Regions from separate parts of the Exiguobacterium sp. 9-2 genome, predicted to be linked through region 1. Evidence: predicted binding sites of a transcription regulator. Region 1 holds the regulator's gene; the other holds the start of a gene.
The links. The regulator LexA, encoded in region 1, represses DNA repair genes until DNA is damaged. The targets are predictions, from matches to a motif close to CGAACATATGTTCG.
Positions count from the first base shown of each region.

Region 2: the regulator LexA is predicted to act here: its motif matches at 1,139-1,152, upstream of VJ374_RS01725 (NUMOD4 domain-containing protein).

Region 1 is NZ_CP142850.1:1,122,095-1,130,102, forward strand. It holds gene glpK (glycerol kinase GlpK) at 1-499, opposite strand, end outside; gene VJ374_RS05770 (MIP/aquaporin family protein) at 543-1,244, opposite strand; gene VJ374_RS05775 (metal-binding protein) at 1,431-1,901, opposite strand; gene lexA (transcriptional repressor LexA) at 1,933-2,547, opposite strand; gene yneA (cell division suppressor protein YneA) at 2,759-3,046, shown strand; gene VJ374_RS05790 (YneB family resolvase-like protein) at 3,092-3,745, shown strand; gene VJ374_RS05795 (DUF896 domain-containing protein) at 3,859-4,095, shown strand; gene tkt (transketolase) at 4,458-6,428, shown strand; gene VJ374_RS05805 (YneF family protein) at 6,552-6,782, shown strand; gene VJ374_RS05810 (ABC transporter transmembrane domain-containing protein) at 6,904-8,008, shown strand, end outside.
Region 2 is NZ_CP142850.1:303,779-311,786, reverse strand. It holds gene VJ374_RS01730 (methyl-accepting chemotaxis protein) at 1-504, shown strand, start outside; gene VJ374_RS01725 (NUMOD4 domain-containing protein) at 552-1,079, opposite strand; gene VJ374_RS01720 (AAA family ATPase) at 1,212-1,790, shown strand; gene VJ374_RS01715 (GNAT family N-acetyltransferase) at 1,828-2,169, opposite strand; gene VJ374_RS01710 (DNA alkylation repair protein) at 2,170-3,216, opposite strand; gene VJ374_RS01705 (bifunctional transcriptional activator/DNA repair enzyme AdaA) at 3,213-4,256, opposite strand; gene VJ374_RS15975 (ATP-binding protein) at 4,558-4,719, shown strand; gene VJ374_RS01700 (acyltransferase family protein) at 4,856-6,649, shown strand; gene VJ374_RS01695 (copper resistance D family protein) at 6,702-7,637, opposite strand; gene VJ374_RS01690 (copper resistance CopC family protein) at 7,685-8,008, opposite strand, start outside.

The DNA of each region.
Region 1 (8,008 bases):
TATCAATCGTACCGAAGAGTAATTCACCGTTCTCTGCTTGCTCACGTGCGCCTTCGACATTGTCGAGAATCCATTTGACTTTCGTACCAGAGAAGTAGGCATCAATCAAAAGTCCTGTTTTATCACGGAACTTCTGATTCAAACCTTGTTCTTTTAAGTCGTCACAGATACCAGACGTTTGACGTGATTGCCAAACGAGCGCGTGATAAACCGGTTTACCTGTTTCTTTGTTCCAGACCACTGTCGTTTCACGTTGGTTCGTGATTCCGATTCCGGCGATTTGCTCAGGTTTGATATCTGCTGTTCCGAGTGCTTCAGCCATAACAGCAAGAATCGAACCCCAGATTTCGTTTGCATCGTGCTCGACCCAGCCTGGTTGCGGGAAGTATTGCTTGAATTCCCGTTGTGCCGAGTTGACGATTTTCCCGTCGTGATCGAAGATGATCGCACGTGAGCTTGTCGTACCTTGGTCGAGTGCTAGGATATACTTGTTTTCCATTTCGAAATCCCCCTTGAGCGGTATGTGTTTGTGAAACGTGATCTTAGTAGATCAATTGATAGATGAACACGGCAAGCGCTCCGCCGATGATTGGACCAACAACTGGAATCCATGAGTAGCCCCAGTCAGATGACCCTTTATTCGGAATCGGTAAGATAGCATGTGCGATACGCGGTCCAAGGTCACGGGCCGGGTTGATGGCATATCCTGTTGTACCACCAAGTGATAGACCGATGACGACGACGAGTAAACCGACGATAAGTGGTTTTAAGCCGTCACCGAATGTCGTTAAACCGAGCGCCAAGATACCGAAGACGAGAACGAATGTCCCGATGATTTCAGAAATCAAGTTCGACGGCGTATGGCGAATCGCTGGACCTGTTGCGAACACACCGAGTTTTGCAGCTTGATCATCAGTCGCTTCAAAATGTTTCATGTAATGAAGCCAAACGAGAATGGCGCCGATGAAAGCTCCGACAAGTTGTCCGGCAATATAGACAGGAACGTCTGCCCACGGTAAATCAGAGTTTAAAGCAAGTGCAATTGTTAAAGCAGGGTTCAAGTGCGCTCCACTCTCAGCAGCGACGAATGCTCCTGTCATGACGGCAAGACCCCAAGCGAACGTGATGACAATCCATCCGCTGTTTTCGGACTTCGTCTTTCTCAAGACGACACCGGCGACGACACCATCCCCGAGCAGAATGAGGATCATCGTACCGATCATTTCCAATACAAAGTTATTCATGCAAAAACCCTCCCTTTGGATTAAAGCAAATAATGGTCTTTCTACTTTAAATTACTCCGATTTGATAACGTTTTCAATACATATAATTGAAATATAGGAATGGAAATTTTTTATTTTAATGTTTAAAGATACGGAAAATTGGATAAGAAAACACCTCGTCTTGCCTGCAAGCAAGCAAAAGAGGTGTTAACGACGACGCTTTTTTCTTTTTTTAGGTCGAAACCAACTACTGGAATAATCTAGTAGGATATGAATTGTACTCGCCACCATGATACCAATGACAAAAGCGGGTAGGGAAGCGAACCAGGAATCAATGGTCTCTGACGCGATGACTTGAAAATACAAGCTGAGAAATAATAAGGGAATCACAAGTGCAGCACTATAAAGGAGTCGGATGACATCCCCAATGATCAATCCGTGTGACCAGATCGAGCGGTGGGGCATGATCTTCACATAAGGCATCCACAGGACTCGAAATGGTCCAAAGCGATAATACGGTTCTGACTTTAAATCGAGGTCAGGTGACAACCAAAGCGTACCGACAGCGATACCGATGGCAGTCGGTAACCAATCCGTTTGTTGCGTTGCGACCGAATACGCAACGTAACCCGTCAGTGCGACGGTATTGACGGTATCATGTACATTTCCTGAAGGCATGAAAAAAGACCAGTCGTAACTGGTCCCTCCGTCAATGAATCGTCCGATACACGCCGATTACCTTACCAAGAATGGAGACATTATCGAAATACATCGGATCCATCGAGTCATTTTCTGGTTGTAGACGTACCTGTTGATCTTCTAAGAAGAACCGTTTCACCGTCGCTTCGCTATCTTCGGTCATAGCTACGACGATTTCTCCGTTTTCTGCTGTGTTTTGTTGGCGTACGATGACGCGATCGCCGTCAAGAATACCTGCGTTAATCATTGATTCACCATCGATCGTCAACATGAAGACCGTTTCGTTTCCTACATAATGTGCAGGGAGCGGGAACTGTTCTTCGATGTTTTCAATCGCTGTAATCGGAAGACCAGCTGTGACTTTCCCGATGACGGGAACATGAACGATAGCTTCCGTGATTTCTTCAGGCTTATCAAGCAATATCTCAATCGCACGTGGTTTCGTCGGGTCACGGCGAATCATTCCCCGTTTCTCGAGTCGATCCAAATGACCGTGTACCGTCGAGCTAGACGCGAGTCCGACTGCTTCTCCGATTTCACGAACTGATGGTGGATACCCCTTCAGTTTCACTTCAGAGACGATGTAGTCGAGAATCTCTTGTTGGCGCTTAGACATTTTCCGCATACGAATTGCCACCTCTTTCTGGATTGAAGTTTGAAATGTAAGAATATATGTTTCTAAATTCACTATAACATAGAACAAATGAGCGTACAAACAATTGTTCGACATTTTGTGTTGACCGAACACGGGTTCTGTGTTTATTATGAATTATGCGAACAATTGTTCCGCGAACGTTTATTCTAACTCATTCATTTCATATTTGGAGGGATTCATGATGATTCATACGATTCGTACTCATGCTTTTTCTATTCTCTTCTATGCATTAAGTATTGCCTTCGTGATCTTTTTACTCACACCACGCCCAGATGAAAAGGTAGCACAATTGATGACGGCTTCCGTTACGGTCGATGAGAACGCTACAGTCGAACAAATTGCTGAAGTCTACAATGATGGTTCGATGTCAGATGAGGAATACGTCAACTGGTTGATCAAAAATAATGATGTTGAGACAAAACATGTCATCTCAAAAAGCAAAATCGTTGTACCAATCGCACAACAATGACAAAATGGAAAAGTTGTGAAAGAACGAACAGGGATGTGAGGTACGATGAAGGTCGTGATTTATTGTCGAGTATCGACCGAAAAAGAAGCACAAGATAGTTCGATTGAACGCCAACGGATGGAGCTTTCGAAGGTTGCGTCTCAAAAGGGGTTTGATGTCGTAGATATCGTCTCTGAAAAAGAGAGTGGATATGATGTTGATCGGGAAGGGATGCTAACAGTTCTTGATTATGTGACACGCGATACGGTAGATGCGGTCCTCGTGACGGATGATACACGGATTGGTCGAGGGAATGCAAAAATCGCTATTTTGCATACATTCAAAAAACATGGGGTCCGCTTGATGACGCTTGATTCAGATGGAGAATATCAACTTGCGGATGCAGAAGCGATGGTCCTTGAGATCGTCTCACTCGTGGAAGAATACCAACGGAAACTGCATAATGCAAAAATCGCCCGTGGCATGCGGCGAGCAGTCGAACAAGGTTTTCGCCCGGAACGAAATCTCAATCGCCAAGGAGAGAACGCAGGACGTAGTCGAAAAGACGTACCGATCGAAGAAATTGTACGTCTTCGAGAACTCGGATTGACGTTTTCTGATATCGCCATCACCTTGCGGGGGATGGGGCATGATATTTCAAAAGCAACGGTCAATCGTCGATATCTTGAATACCGCGAACTGACACCTAGCCCGGAATGAGAAGCAAGTAACCCGTCGACTGACGCGGTTAACTTGCTTTTTTTTATAAGCTCTTTTACAGTAAGAATACAATTGAACTACTCAAGTTTGAGTCATAAAGAAAGAGGGATTCCATGTTATCACAAGAACAATTAGATCGAATTAATGCATTAGCGAATAAATCAAAAGTTGAGCCGTTATCGGAAGCGGAAACGGCAGAGCAAAAAGAATTACGTGCAGCGTATCTCGCAGCATTCCGTGGATCGTTCAAAAACCAACTCATGGGTATGAAAATCGTCGATGAAGAGGGAACGGACGTAACACCTGAGAAATTGAAACAAGCACAAGAAGAAGAACGGAATAAACAATAATCGTTCGTTTCTTTTATAGAAGAAAGAGGTCTCGCGTCAAGCGGACCTCTTTTTTGTTTAGAGCGAGTATCTTTTTTGTTTAGAGCGAGTATCTTTTTTGTTTAGAGCGAGTATCTTTTTTGTTTAGAGCGAGTATCTTTTTTGTTTAAAGTGAGTAGATGAGGAAACATTGTACGATAGCAATACATCTTAATAGTGATCTTTCATGGATTCATGCATCCTGTATGAGTCGACAGAACGGCTATAGATAGCGCATTCATTTTAATGTGACATACTATTTAGAAAAGTTGTATCACATTTAAGAGTGTGCTAAAATGAGTAGGAATTTGTGAAAAAGAGAGAGGATGATTGTTTTGACGAACATGACGACAGTAGAACAATTAGCAATTAATACGATTCGTACCTTATCGATTGATGCCGTACAAAAGGCGAACTCGGGTCACCCAGGTATGCCAATGGGAGCAGCGCCGATGGCATTCTCGCTTTGGGCGGATCATATGAACCACAACCCTAAAAATCCAGAATGGTTCAACCGCGACCGTTTTGTACTTTCAGCCGGACACGGTTCGATGCTTCTCTACTCACTCCTCCACCTATCGGGATACGATCTATCGATGGATGATCTTAAATCATTCCGTCAATGGGGATCAAAAACACCGGGTCATCCGGAATACCGTCACACGGCTGGTGTAGATGCAACAACGGGTCCACTTGGTCAAGGGATCGCGATGGCAGTTGGTATGGCAATGGCAGAACGTCATCTTGAAGCAAAATACAACCGTGACGATCTCAACGTCGTCGATCACTTCACATACGGAATTTGTGGAGATGGAGACTTGATGGAAGGTGTCTCAGCTGAAGCGGCTTCACTCGCAGGTCACCTTGGTCTTGGAAAATTAGTCGTATTGTATGATTCAAACGATATCTCACTTGATGGCGATCTCGACAAATCATTCTCTGAAAACGTCCAGAAGCGCTTCGAAGCGTATAACTGGCAAGTCATTCGCGTAGAAGACGGAACGGATATCGATTCCATTTCGAAAGCAATCGCGACGGCACAGGCAGAGACGACAAAACCAACATTGATCGAAGTCAAAACAGTCATCGGTTTCGGTTCACCGAACAAATCAGGGAAGTCGGCTTCTCACGGTGCACCACTTGGTGAAGCAGAAATCAAATTGACGAAAGCAAGCTACATTTGGGATCACGAAGAGTTCTACGTACCTGAAGAAGTCAAATCATTGTTTGACGAGCGAATCGTCCAACGTGGTGCTTCTGCAGAAGACGCATGGAACGAGACAATGAAACAATACGAAGCAGCGCACCCAGAATTGCATGCTGAACTCGTTCGCGCGATTGCAAACGAATTGCCAAGCAACTGGGAAGCAGACCTTCCGACATACGACTTGTCGTCGAAAAAAGCAACGCGTCAAACAAGCGGTGAAGTCTTGAATGGTCTCGCGAAGAACGTTCCGACATTGTTCGGTGGTTCAGCTGACCTTGCAGGATCAAACAACACGATGCTTAAAGGCGAAGCAGACTTCGATATCGATCCAAGCGGTCGCAACATTTGGTTCGGGGTACGTGAATTCGCAATGGCAGCAGCTGTCAACGGTATGGCACTTCACGGCGGCGTCATTCCTTACGGCGCGACATTCTTTGTCTTCTCGGATTACCTCCGTCCGGCGGTTCGTCTTGCTGCATTAATGGGACTTCCATCAATCTTCGTCTTGACGCACGACTCGATCGCTGTCGGTGAAGATGGTCCAACACACGAGCCAGTCGAACACTTGATGAGCTTCCGTGCAATGCCGAACGTCACGATCTACCGTCCAGCAGACGGAAAAGAGACGATCGCAGCATGGAAAACAGCAGTTCAAGCAAAAGATAAACCGACACTCCTCGTCTTGACACGTCAAGGTCTTCCTGAACTTGAAGGTACGACGACAGAGGGTGCTGAAAAAGGTGGTTATGTCATCGCTGGTGACGTTACGAAAGCTGATACACTCTTGCTCGGTACTGGTTCAGAAGTTCACCTTCTTGTCGAAGCACAAAAAGAACTTGGTGAATCAGCAGCTGTCGTTTCACTTCCATCATGGGAAGTATTCGAAGCACAGTCAGCAGAGTACAAAGAATCAGTTCTTCCAAAACACATCACGAAACGTGTAGCAATCGAAGCAGGGGCTTCACTCGGTTGGTACAAATATGTAGGAACAGAAGGACAAGTCATCGGAATCGATCGTTTCGGCGCATCTGCTCCTGGAGACTTCCTCTTGAAAGAATACGGCATGTCTGTTGAGAACGTTTTAGCGACTGTCAAGCAACTCGGATAATCATTTCCGGAAAAACGGGTCCGATCTTACGTCGGACTCGTTTTTCATCTATTATCATCTATGCAAACAATTGGAATTATAGTATAGTAAAAAGCGACGTTTTAAGTTAGAGGAGGAAGCAACTTGGCTACATGGATTTGGATTTTAATTGCCCTTCTTTGCTTGGTAGCAGGTGTCGCCCTTGGTTTCTATATCGCTCGTCGATACATGATGAACTACTTGGAGCAAAACCCACCAATCAACGAAGATATGATTAAGACATTGATGATGCAAATGGGTCAAAAGCCATCACAAAAGAAAGTCAACCAAGTGATGCGTTCAATGAGTGGTTCAATGAAATCACCTAAAAAATAAGCTGTACGAAAGGGGACCAAATGGTCTCCTTTTTATTTGCTATTTTTTAGAAAGAGAACTAATCTAAAATGTGAGACTATTTCAAATAATCATAGGATTTAAAAAAGGGGGGGAGACTTGAATGGGAGTCTTCAGGAAACTCGGTTGGTTTTTCCGACGAGAATGGAAAGCGTATAGTCTTGGGGTCATCTGTTTGATTTTTGTGGCAGGGTTAGAACTTATTCCACCGAAGGTCATCGGAACGACAGTCAATGGTCTGAGTGAAGGAAGCTTGACGAAGAATGATTTGATTCGTCTAGCTGGTACATTGTTACTCATCGGGGTCGCGACGTATTTCATTCGTTATTTTTGGCGTTTTCACATTTTCGGTGCATCGATTCGCCTCGGGCGATTGTTACGCAGTCAACTGTATGGTCATTTTTCAGATTTGGATCAATCGTTCTATAAGAAATATCGCAGCGGAGATTTGATGGCACATGCGACAAACGACGTACAAGCTGTTTCGATGACAGCGGGGGCCGGTATTCTAACGCTCGTCGACTCGGTGACAATGGGGAGCTTTGTCATCATCACAATGGTCACGACGATCAGCTGGAAATTAACGCTCGTGTCACTTTTGCCAATGCCACTGATGGTCTATTTGACGTCACGCTACGGTAAGATGTTACATTCCCGTTTTCATGACGCGCAAGAAGCGTTCTCTGATTTGAACGATAAGGTCGCGGAGAGCATCAGTGGTGTCCGTGTCTTAAAAGCAACAGGGGAAGTCGAATCCGACGTGCAGACGTTTACCGATCTGTCTGATGACGTTGTTCAAAAGAATCGTCGTGTGGCGAAAATTGATGCACTGTTTGATCCGACGATTTTTGGATTAGTCGGTCTATCGTATATCATCGCGGTCGGCTATGGCGCCTACTTGTTACGACAAGGCGAAATCCGGATTGGTGATATCGTTTCCTTCACTACATATCTTGGTTTATTAACGTGGCCAATGCTCGCCTTCGGTTGGTTGTTCAACATCGTTGAACGGGGTCGTGCTTCCTATGACCGGATCGAACGGATGCTTGCGATCGAACCAGAAATTAAAGATGCGAAGGAAGCAGCAACGAGTGTCTCGTCACCAGAACTTCATGTCGGGATTAAACGATTCATCTATGACACGCAACCGGTCCTTCAAGAGATCGATGTGACGTTGAAGCCTGGGAAATCGCTTGGGATCGTCGGAA
Region 2 (8,008 bases), 820 kb from region 1:
AATGCGCTGATCGAGGCAACTCGTGCCGGCGAAGCCGGTCGTGGCTTCACGGTCGTGGCCAAGGAAGTCGAAAGACTAGCGATCGATATCCGGACGAGTACGGGCCACATCCGTCAGGTCAATCAGACGTGGACGACAGGGCTCAATCAAGTCGAACAAGCGCTCTCGCAGATGACGGAACGGTTTCTCTCGACGTCACAACAGCTTGAGACGGCAACGGAGCACTTGCAACAGATGCTGACTGAAGCGACGACGATCGAGACGACACTGGGGACCGTCGAACACCAACGTCAAATCGTCGCAGAAGTCCAGTCGAATATGCAGGAACATCTACAATCTGTCCAAAAGTTGATGTCAGAGCTCTCGTCCTATAGCCAAGTACTCGGGGACCAAATGCAACACCACGTCATTCAGCAAACGGAATTGAAGACACATAGCGCGGTACTCGAGTCACGGATCAGTTCGTTGCAACAGACCGTTCGCTCGAGCGAATCGTCGTCTTAACAAAAAGAGCACCTGCCATTCCTGGCAAGCGCTCTTTTCCTCTGTTCTCAGCCGATATAACGTGCTTCCTTTTTATCGATGATATTGCGAATCCGGTTCTCCGTCACCTGATACTGCTCCGCCAGTTGACGAATCGTCTTCCCTTTTTCATATTGGGCGCGAATCGCTCGAATCTGGAATGATGACAGTGTCACATGTTGTTCTAATAAGAGATCAAACTCACCAAGTAGTTCGGTATACTGCTGATCAAATGAAGGCAACACGTCCAAGTTCGATAACTGATCGTCAGCTCGTTTACCGTTGCGTCGAACGAGTCGCGCTTCCGTGACGTCAACCGTCAGAAAAGCTTGCGCAACGAGTAGACCAACCTGCACTCGTTCTCCTCGCCCCCGTTGATAGAGCGTGACTTTCCGATATCCTTCTCGATTGAGCCGCGGTCGAAGCAAGACACCTTTTCGGCGTTGTCGGACGCCGCGACACGTCACGATTGTCCGATCAAGCGACCTTACGCGACCAAGTGACGAGACTTCATATATACCTACATAGCCGATGACGGCCTTCCATTGCTCTTGCATAGTTGTCCTCCTTCAGACAAGGACACGACGGGACTTCATACCTGAATTATACCAAATTACGAACAAACGTTCTAGTGATGTCACTCATCGGAATGTGCTATTCTTAGCAGAAAAAGGAAATGAGGTTCGTCCATGAAATTTGTTTTGTTACTTGGTCCCCAAGCAGTCGGAAAGATGACGATTGGTCAGGAAATCGAACGGTTGACGGAGATGAAAGTCTTCCATAACCACCAGACGATCGACTTGTTATTGCCTTATTTTGATTTCTCTGAACCCGCCCATCACCGCTTAAAAGATACGATTCGGCGCGAGATGTTCAAGGAAATGGCGAACAGTTCGCTCGAAGGTGTCCTGTTTACATTCCTCTGTCTATTCGGCGTCGAAGGTGGTGGTCTCGAGTTCATCGAAGAAACGGTTGAGTTGTTCGAACAAGCAGGTGCTGACGTCTATATCGTTGAACTGGATGCGCCGGTCGCGACCCGTCTGCACCGGAACACGACCGAAAACCGATTGACGCACAAAGTAACGAAGCGTGACCTCGCCGCTTCTGAACAAGACTTACGCGAGACGGCGGACGGATACCGGACACGCTCGCTACCAGGCGAATTGCCGGACGTCAATTATCTCTTTCTTGATACGGAACAGTTAAGTGCGCGTGAAAGCGCTGAAGCGATTTGCGACCATTTCAACTGGTCGAAAACAACGGTCTAATCACAAATAAGCCCCGTTCTGCTCAGCAGACGGGGCTCTAATGATGAAGTTCGCGTGCATATCGATTCGCCTGCAACTGAAATCCGTTCCGACGCCAGACCGTGTCACTGCCCGCTTCACTATAGACACGCTTCAGTAATAACGTCCGTGCGAGATAAGGCAAAATCGATGTCAAAGCTTCCGTGATGTACCCGTGCTGATCGTCTTCATCATTTGACGTATATCGCAGGCTTCCGATTGAATCATCCCATGTAAAAATAATCGTTCCAACGATCGTTTTCTCACGTATCGCATGCAACGTCCACTTACAACCCGATTCTTCATCCGTTGCTTCAACAAATAATCGTGACGTTTTAAAATCCGGATGCCGTCCTTGCATTCAGCTCTCCTCCTCGACCTCAAACGTTGCTGTCGCGTAAGCCTCTCCATTAATCAAAATCGTCAATGTGTGTGTACCAGGATAATGGACACGCGTCGTCATGTTCCGAAACGATTGGCGTCTTTCGACTTGTAAGACACCTTTAACTTCCCGCTCCCGCAGTTGAAACACCTTCCGACTCGTTCTGCGTTGTTTGACGTAATCGATCGCGTACTCCAAGCGTAAACGTTGTGGAACTGAACTCGTCACAGTGAACGAGAAGTCAAGCTCTCCACCAATCGTAACCGGCGAGACGACTAAATTTGTAATCTCGACCTCCCCTTGCGTAACGTGTCCGAATAACTGTAAGACTTCTGGATTTCCGCGTTTGAGTAACGTCCGGGAGGCGTGGCGCAAAATCCAGTCCGTGTTCGGATCTGTTCCTAAGTGACGTTCGATCCGCTCAATCAGATATTCCGGATGTGTCTTTGAAATATCGTTCAAGTGATTGGCGACACTTTTTCGGACGTAGAGTGACGGATCCTGTAGTAACGCGTCAAGAACCGGTAACGCCGGTCGCGGATCAGCAATCAGACTCGGAATCGCTTGTCCCCATGGCAGACGCGGTCGTGTCCCTTCCGACGCTAAGCGCCGAACATGTTCATCGTCTGATGTTGCCCACATGAGTGCTTGCTCGAGATAACGCTCTTGATCAGCGAGTAGAAAACGCCGGACAGCGAACTCAGACGTCGAATACGGCGTCAATTTAACGAGTGTCTCTAACGCAAGCTTCCAGTCAACGAGTGTTGCTGTCCGTTCGACATACTCGGGAAAAACGATCCCTGGTAATCCAGTAAACTGCGGTGCGAGTCGTTCCAGCTCCCCGATCGAGTCCGGAAACGGTGGCAGGACGGATTCTAGTGTCTCCGCAACACGACGGACGCGTTGTTTAAACGCAAGCTCTTCCCAGTCCTCCCGTTCGACTCGTCTGCGAAAATCTGATACATCGACCGCTTCTCCTAAGCCATCGAGCCAACTCGGTGAAAACACATCTTTAATCAAACTCATCCTACATCCAGTCCTCTCTTTGTACGCTCCAGTTTGAGCAATGTTTCCTTGCGTGCAAGTCCCCCGGCGTATCCACCTAAATCCCCATTCGTTCGAATGACCCGATGACATGGAATGATGATTGCTAGTTGATTTGTTCCGTTGGCTCGTGCGACAGCGCGAACAGCGGTTGGTTGACCAATTCGGATGGCCAGTTCCTGATACGAGATCGTCTCGCCACTCGGAATCCGTTCAAGTTCTTCCCAGACGCGGCGTTGAAAGGGCGTTCCGTACCGCATCAGTGGCGTCTGAAACAAGACCGGTTCTCCTTTGAAGTAACGACGGAGCTCCCCTTCAATCTGTTCAAAGATGGGTGACTCCCCAGGCACGATGACGGCACGCGCTTTTTGACGCAATTGTTCAATTTCCCGCTCAAGTCCCCGTCGATCGACGAATTCAAGGAGATGCAAGTGTTGTTCATCAGCAATCGCAAGCATCGAACCGAGTGGTGTATCGAGCCATTTCGCGCGCAAGACCTGTCCGTCAAAACGTGACGGTGCTTCCCCGAGCATCCGTGCTGACGCTTCACGAAAACCGCTGCTTGATTCATAGCCTCCTACTAACTGTCCTTCGATGACCGGCTTCCCAGTCCGAATCTCTTTCATCGCTAACCCCATCCGCCGTGCCCGAGCATAGGCAACGAACGTCATCCCGAATCGTTTCTTGAACTGGCGCCGTGCTGTTGATTCGTCCAAACCAAGTGCTCGGAAATCGGCTTCTTTAAACCGTTTATCTGGTTCCGCCTCGACTGCTTCGATCAAGCGTTGAATCGTACCGTGATCGCCGGGATAAGCGAGCGGATGACACCGTCTGCACGGTCGATAAGAGGCAAGCAATGCCTCTTGCGCCGTCTCGAAAAACTCACAGTTCTCCGCCTTCGGTTTTCGCGCTGGACACGTCGGACGGCAAAAAATACCGGTCGTCTTGACCCCGACAAAAAACGTTCCTTCGTACGTCGCGTCTCGTCGAACGAGTGCTTCATAATACGTGTGGTGTTCCATCGCTTTCCCCTCCTTTGTCTCTAGTATAACGGCTTGTCCAGTTACGATGTCGCCGAAAATCAGGCATTGATCTGTTTAAGATTCAGTTAAGAATTCTCCTCCTGTTTTCGAAAGGGACGACGTGCATACTACATGCTATACTCAACGGAAAGTAGGGTTTTCACGTTAGATTTCTTTAAAAGAAACACTTCACGGAATCGGTGATCTTCGGATTTCAATCAAAGAAGGAGCACAAGGCATCCAACTGATTTGCTCGAATGCGATTGAAACGATCTATACGCTAGAGGAACTAAACGCGTGACTGACGCCGTTCGGAACGTCTGACGCATCGCGTTCTTCCGGCGGTTCCGGTATCGGTCTGTCGATTGTTCAACAAAACATGGCGCGCCATCACGGAAGTGTCCAGCTCACTTCAGCAGACAAACGCTTTTCCGTCACGTGTCGTTTTCCGCGTCATTCATAAGTCAGCATCCGATGCTCTCGTCGGGTGCTTTTTTGGGCTAGGTTGTTACTTCTTAGACACTTCTTTGAAATTGGAATTCGATACACTAAAGACTGTTAGAAATTAGTTGTCGTTTTAAAGGAGTTGTTCGTGTCTTATGAAATCCTCGTCTCGTTCGATTACATATATGCCAGGGCTTGACGGCTTACGCGCTTTCGCTGTCCTGTCTGTCATTCTCTACCACTTATCTGTTTCATTCTTCTCTGGTGGTTTCCTCGGTGTTGATCTCTTTTTCGTCCTATCCGGTTACCTGATTACTGGTCTTTTGTTACGCGAGTGGCAAACGACCGGGCGCCTCGATTTGAAACGGTTTTGGATTCATCGTTTCCGTCGTTTGTTCCCAGCTCTATTCGTCATGCTGTTACTCGTTCTCGGATATGTAACCGTCTTTGAACGCGAGTTGTTACACACGGTTCGTCAAGATAGTGCCTTTGCGCTTATTTACGGAACGAACTGGTGGTATATCTTCCATGACGTTTCGTATTTCGAGTCGTTCGGGAAACCGTCACCGATTCAAAACCTTTGGTCGCTCGCGATCGAAGAACAGTTCTACCTGCTATTCCCGATCCTACTTTGGTTCGGCATGAAAAATCGTCGCCTGTTCCTTCAATTGATTGGTGTCGCGATCGGCGCATCCGTGCTCGCGATGGCGATTCAATTCACACCGGGTGAGGATCCGAGTCGTGTCTACTACGGTACCGATACACGATTATTCGCCTTATTGATCGGGAGCTTGCTCGCGTTCGCGTGGCAACCGACCCGCTTTAAGATTGATATCCCAAAACGTGGTGTTCGATTGTTGAATCAAACAGGTGCTGTCACGTTGCCACTCTTACTTTTACTGATGGTTGTCACGAGTGAGTTCGGAAGCTTTTTATACCGCGGTGGCTTTTTCATCGTTTCGCTCCTTGCCGCCCTATTGATTGCTACGATCGCCCATCCGGCGTCGATTTGGAGTCGTTGGTTTGCGCATCCATCACTTATTGCGATCGGCAAACGGTCGTACGGCTTATATCTATGGCATTTTCCCGTCATCACGTTGCTGACACCGGTCGAGCAGATTGGAACATTCTCGGTACTACGGACTATATTGATCATAGTTATTCTTGTTGCGTTAACAGAAGCGTCGTATCGCTTCATCGAGCGTCCGATTCGTCAACACGGATTGTCTGGTTACTTGAAGCGTTTATCGCTACATCCGCAACAGTTACGTCAGTTCTCAACGGTACAGTGGGCGAGTGTTGCCGTGTTGACGATCCTTATCGTCAGCTTCATTGGTAACTTATCGATTCTTGCTGTTTCCGATACACCGAAGCCAGAACCCGCCTTCCATAAGATAGCGGCGCCAAAAGAAAAACCGAAACCGGTCTTCAAACCGACGACACCGAAAGCAAAACCTGATCAACGAAAAATTTGTCGACCGACGCTTGCGATTGGTGACTCCGTCCTGCTCGGTGTCGAAGATTATCTCGGCAGTACACTCAAACAACTGACGATTGATGCGAAACTCGGTCGACAGCTACGAGAAGCGATTCCGCTAAGTGAGCAGTATGCGTCGTACAATCAACATGGACGCCAAGTCATCCTCCATCTTGGAACGAACGGCAGCTTCCGCAAAGATCAGTTGAATAGCTTACTCGACCAATTTGCAAATGCCGATCACGTCTATCTCGTCACAGCACGGGTGCCACGCCCGTGGGAAGCAGAAGTCAATCAGATGTTACGAGAGGCATCAAAGCGGAAACGGGTCGAACTGATCGACTGGCATGCCACTGCTATCAAACACCCATCTTATTTTGAAGCGGATGGTGTTCATTTGAATATTAAGGGCGCCCGGGCCTATTCGAAGATTCTTGCGAAAGCAACGAATTGCGCCGTTTCGATAAAATAAAATCACGACAAACAAGGTAGCGGAACTATCCGCTACCTTGTTTTTTTTGTGTTCACCCTGTCGCAAGTAGTCCAAGGTAGATCAGACTGACACTAAGAAGGCTCAGCAAGACACCCAATGCATGTCGCCTGAATCCGAGTAAGAGCAGTGGTAAGGTGGCAATCCCAATCATCAAGACCCACCCGTCCCCTGCTGGACCACTGACCGGTAGTTGACCTAACGTCGGTTGTTCCAAACGACTGAGTGATGCACTTGCCATGAACAGAAGGATTAAAATAATACTCTCCATCCGGAGTAACGGACGCGGATCGTATGTCGAGTCGAAACGTAACCGACGCCGGACAAGTGTGCCATTACAAAAGGCGTAGAACAAAAGCGGCAACAACAAAAGATGCTTCAGCAACATGGCTTGACCGTATGGCACGCCCCATAGATTCGGATAACGTTCAAGCGGAATCGCCAGTTGCATCAGCAACAGACCTGACAGAATGACACCGGTAAAAGCAATCCGAGCAAACGGACTGAACCAGTTTAAAAAGGCGGACCAATGCTCGGTCGAACGGGCACCAACAGCTACCCAAAACACAACACCGATCCAAGCCGTCACACATAAAAAGTGACTGAACTGAAGCGTCCACCCAAGCGCCCCGTATTTCGCTGCGGCATGACTCGTTCCTGCAATGCCAATCCATATCGGGATCGTCAAGAGTGCGAGTAGGACGGACCGATGTTTTCGCCAAGCAAGTACGATCAATAGGAGTAAGACAGCGAAGTAAACGACAAGAAACATCCGACCGATATGCAAAAATAATCCTGTCCGTAGAGCCTCCGTCATCGTTTGCGTCGAAAGCAGAAAACGAACGGCACCGATGACCGGGATACTTGTTCCAAGAACAAGCATCCCAAGCCCCGCCACCGCCCACGACGTACCGTCCATTAATGGCGGTTTGTGTTTCGTTGAGATGAAGCGTAATACCAAATAACCCATCCAAATCGCTCCACCCATGTAGACAAGTAGTTCTCCTAGAAACGCACTCATATCGAACGACGACGGAATAAGAGAAGTAAGACGATGCTGACTAATAGTCCACCAACAATCCAAGGAAGAAGCGTCGGAACGAGTCCTTTTGAAACAGGTTCAGCTTCTGGGACGACCGCTGCCTTTGTTTCCATTGGCTCTGCTTTTTCAACTGTACTTGCTTCAGTTGTCGCGGCACCCATCACTGTAAATCCGATCGTTCCTTTCACGGGATGACCATCATCTGAAATCGATGCCCATTTAATCGTGTACTGTCCTTTTTTCAATGGTTTCGAGACGACGGCACTGAGTTCATTCCCGATGATGAGCGGTTTCGCAAG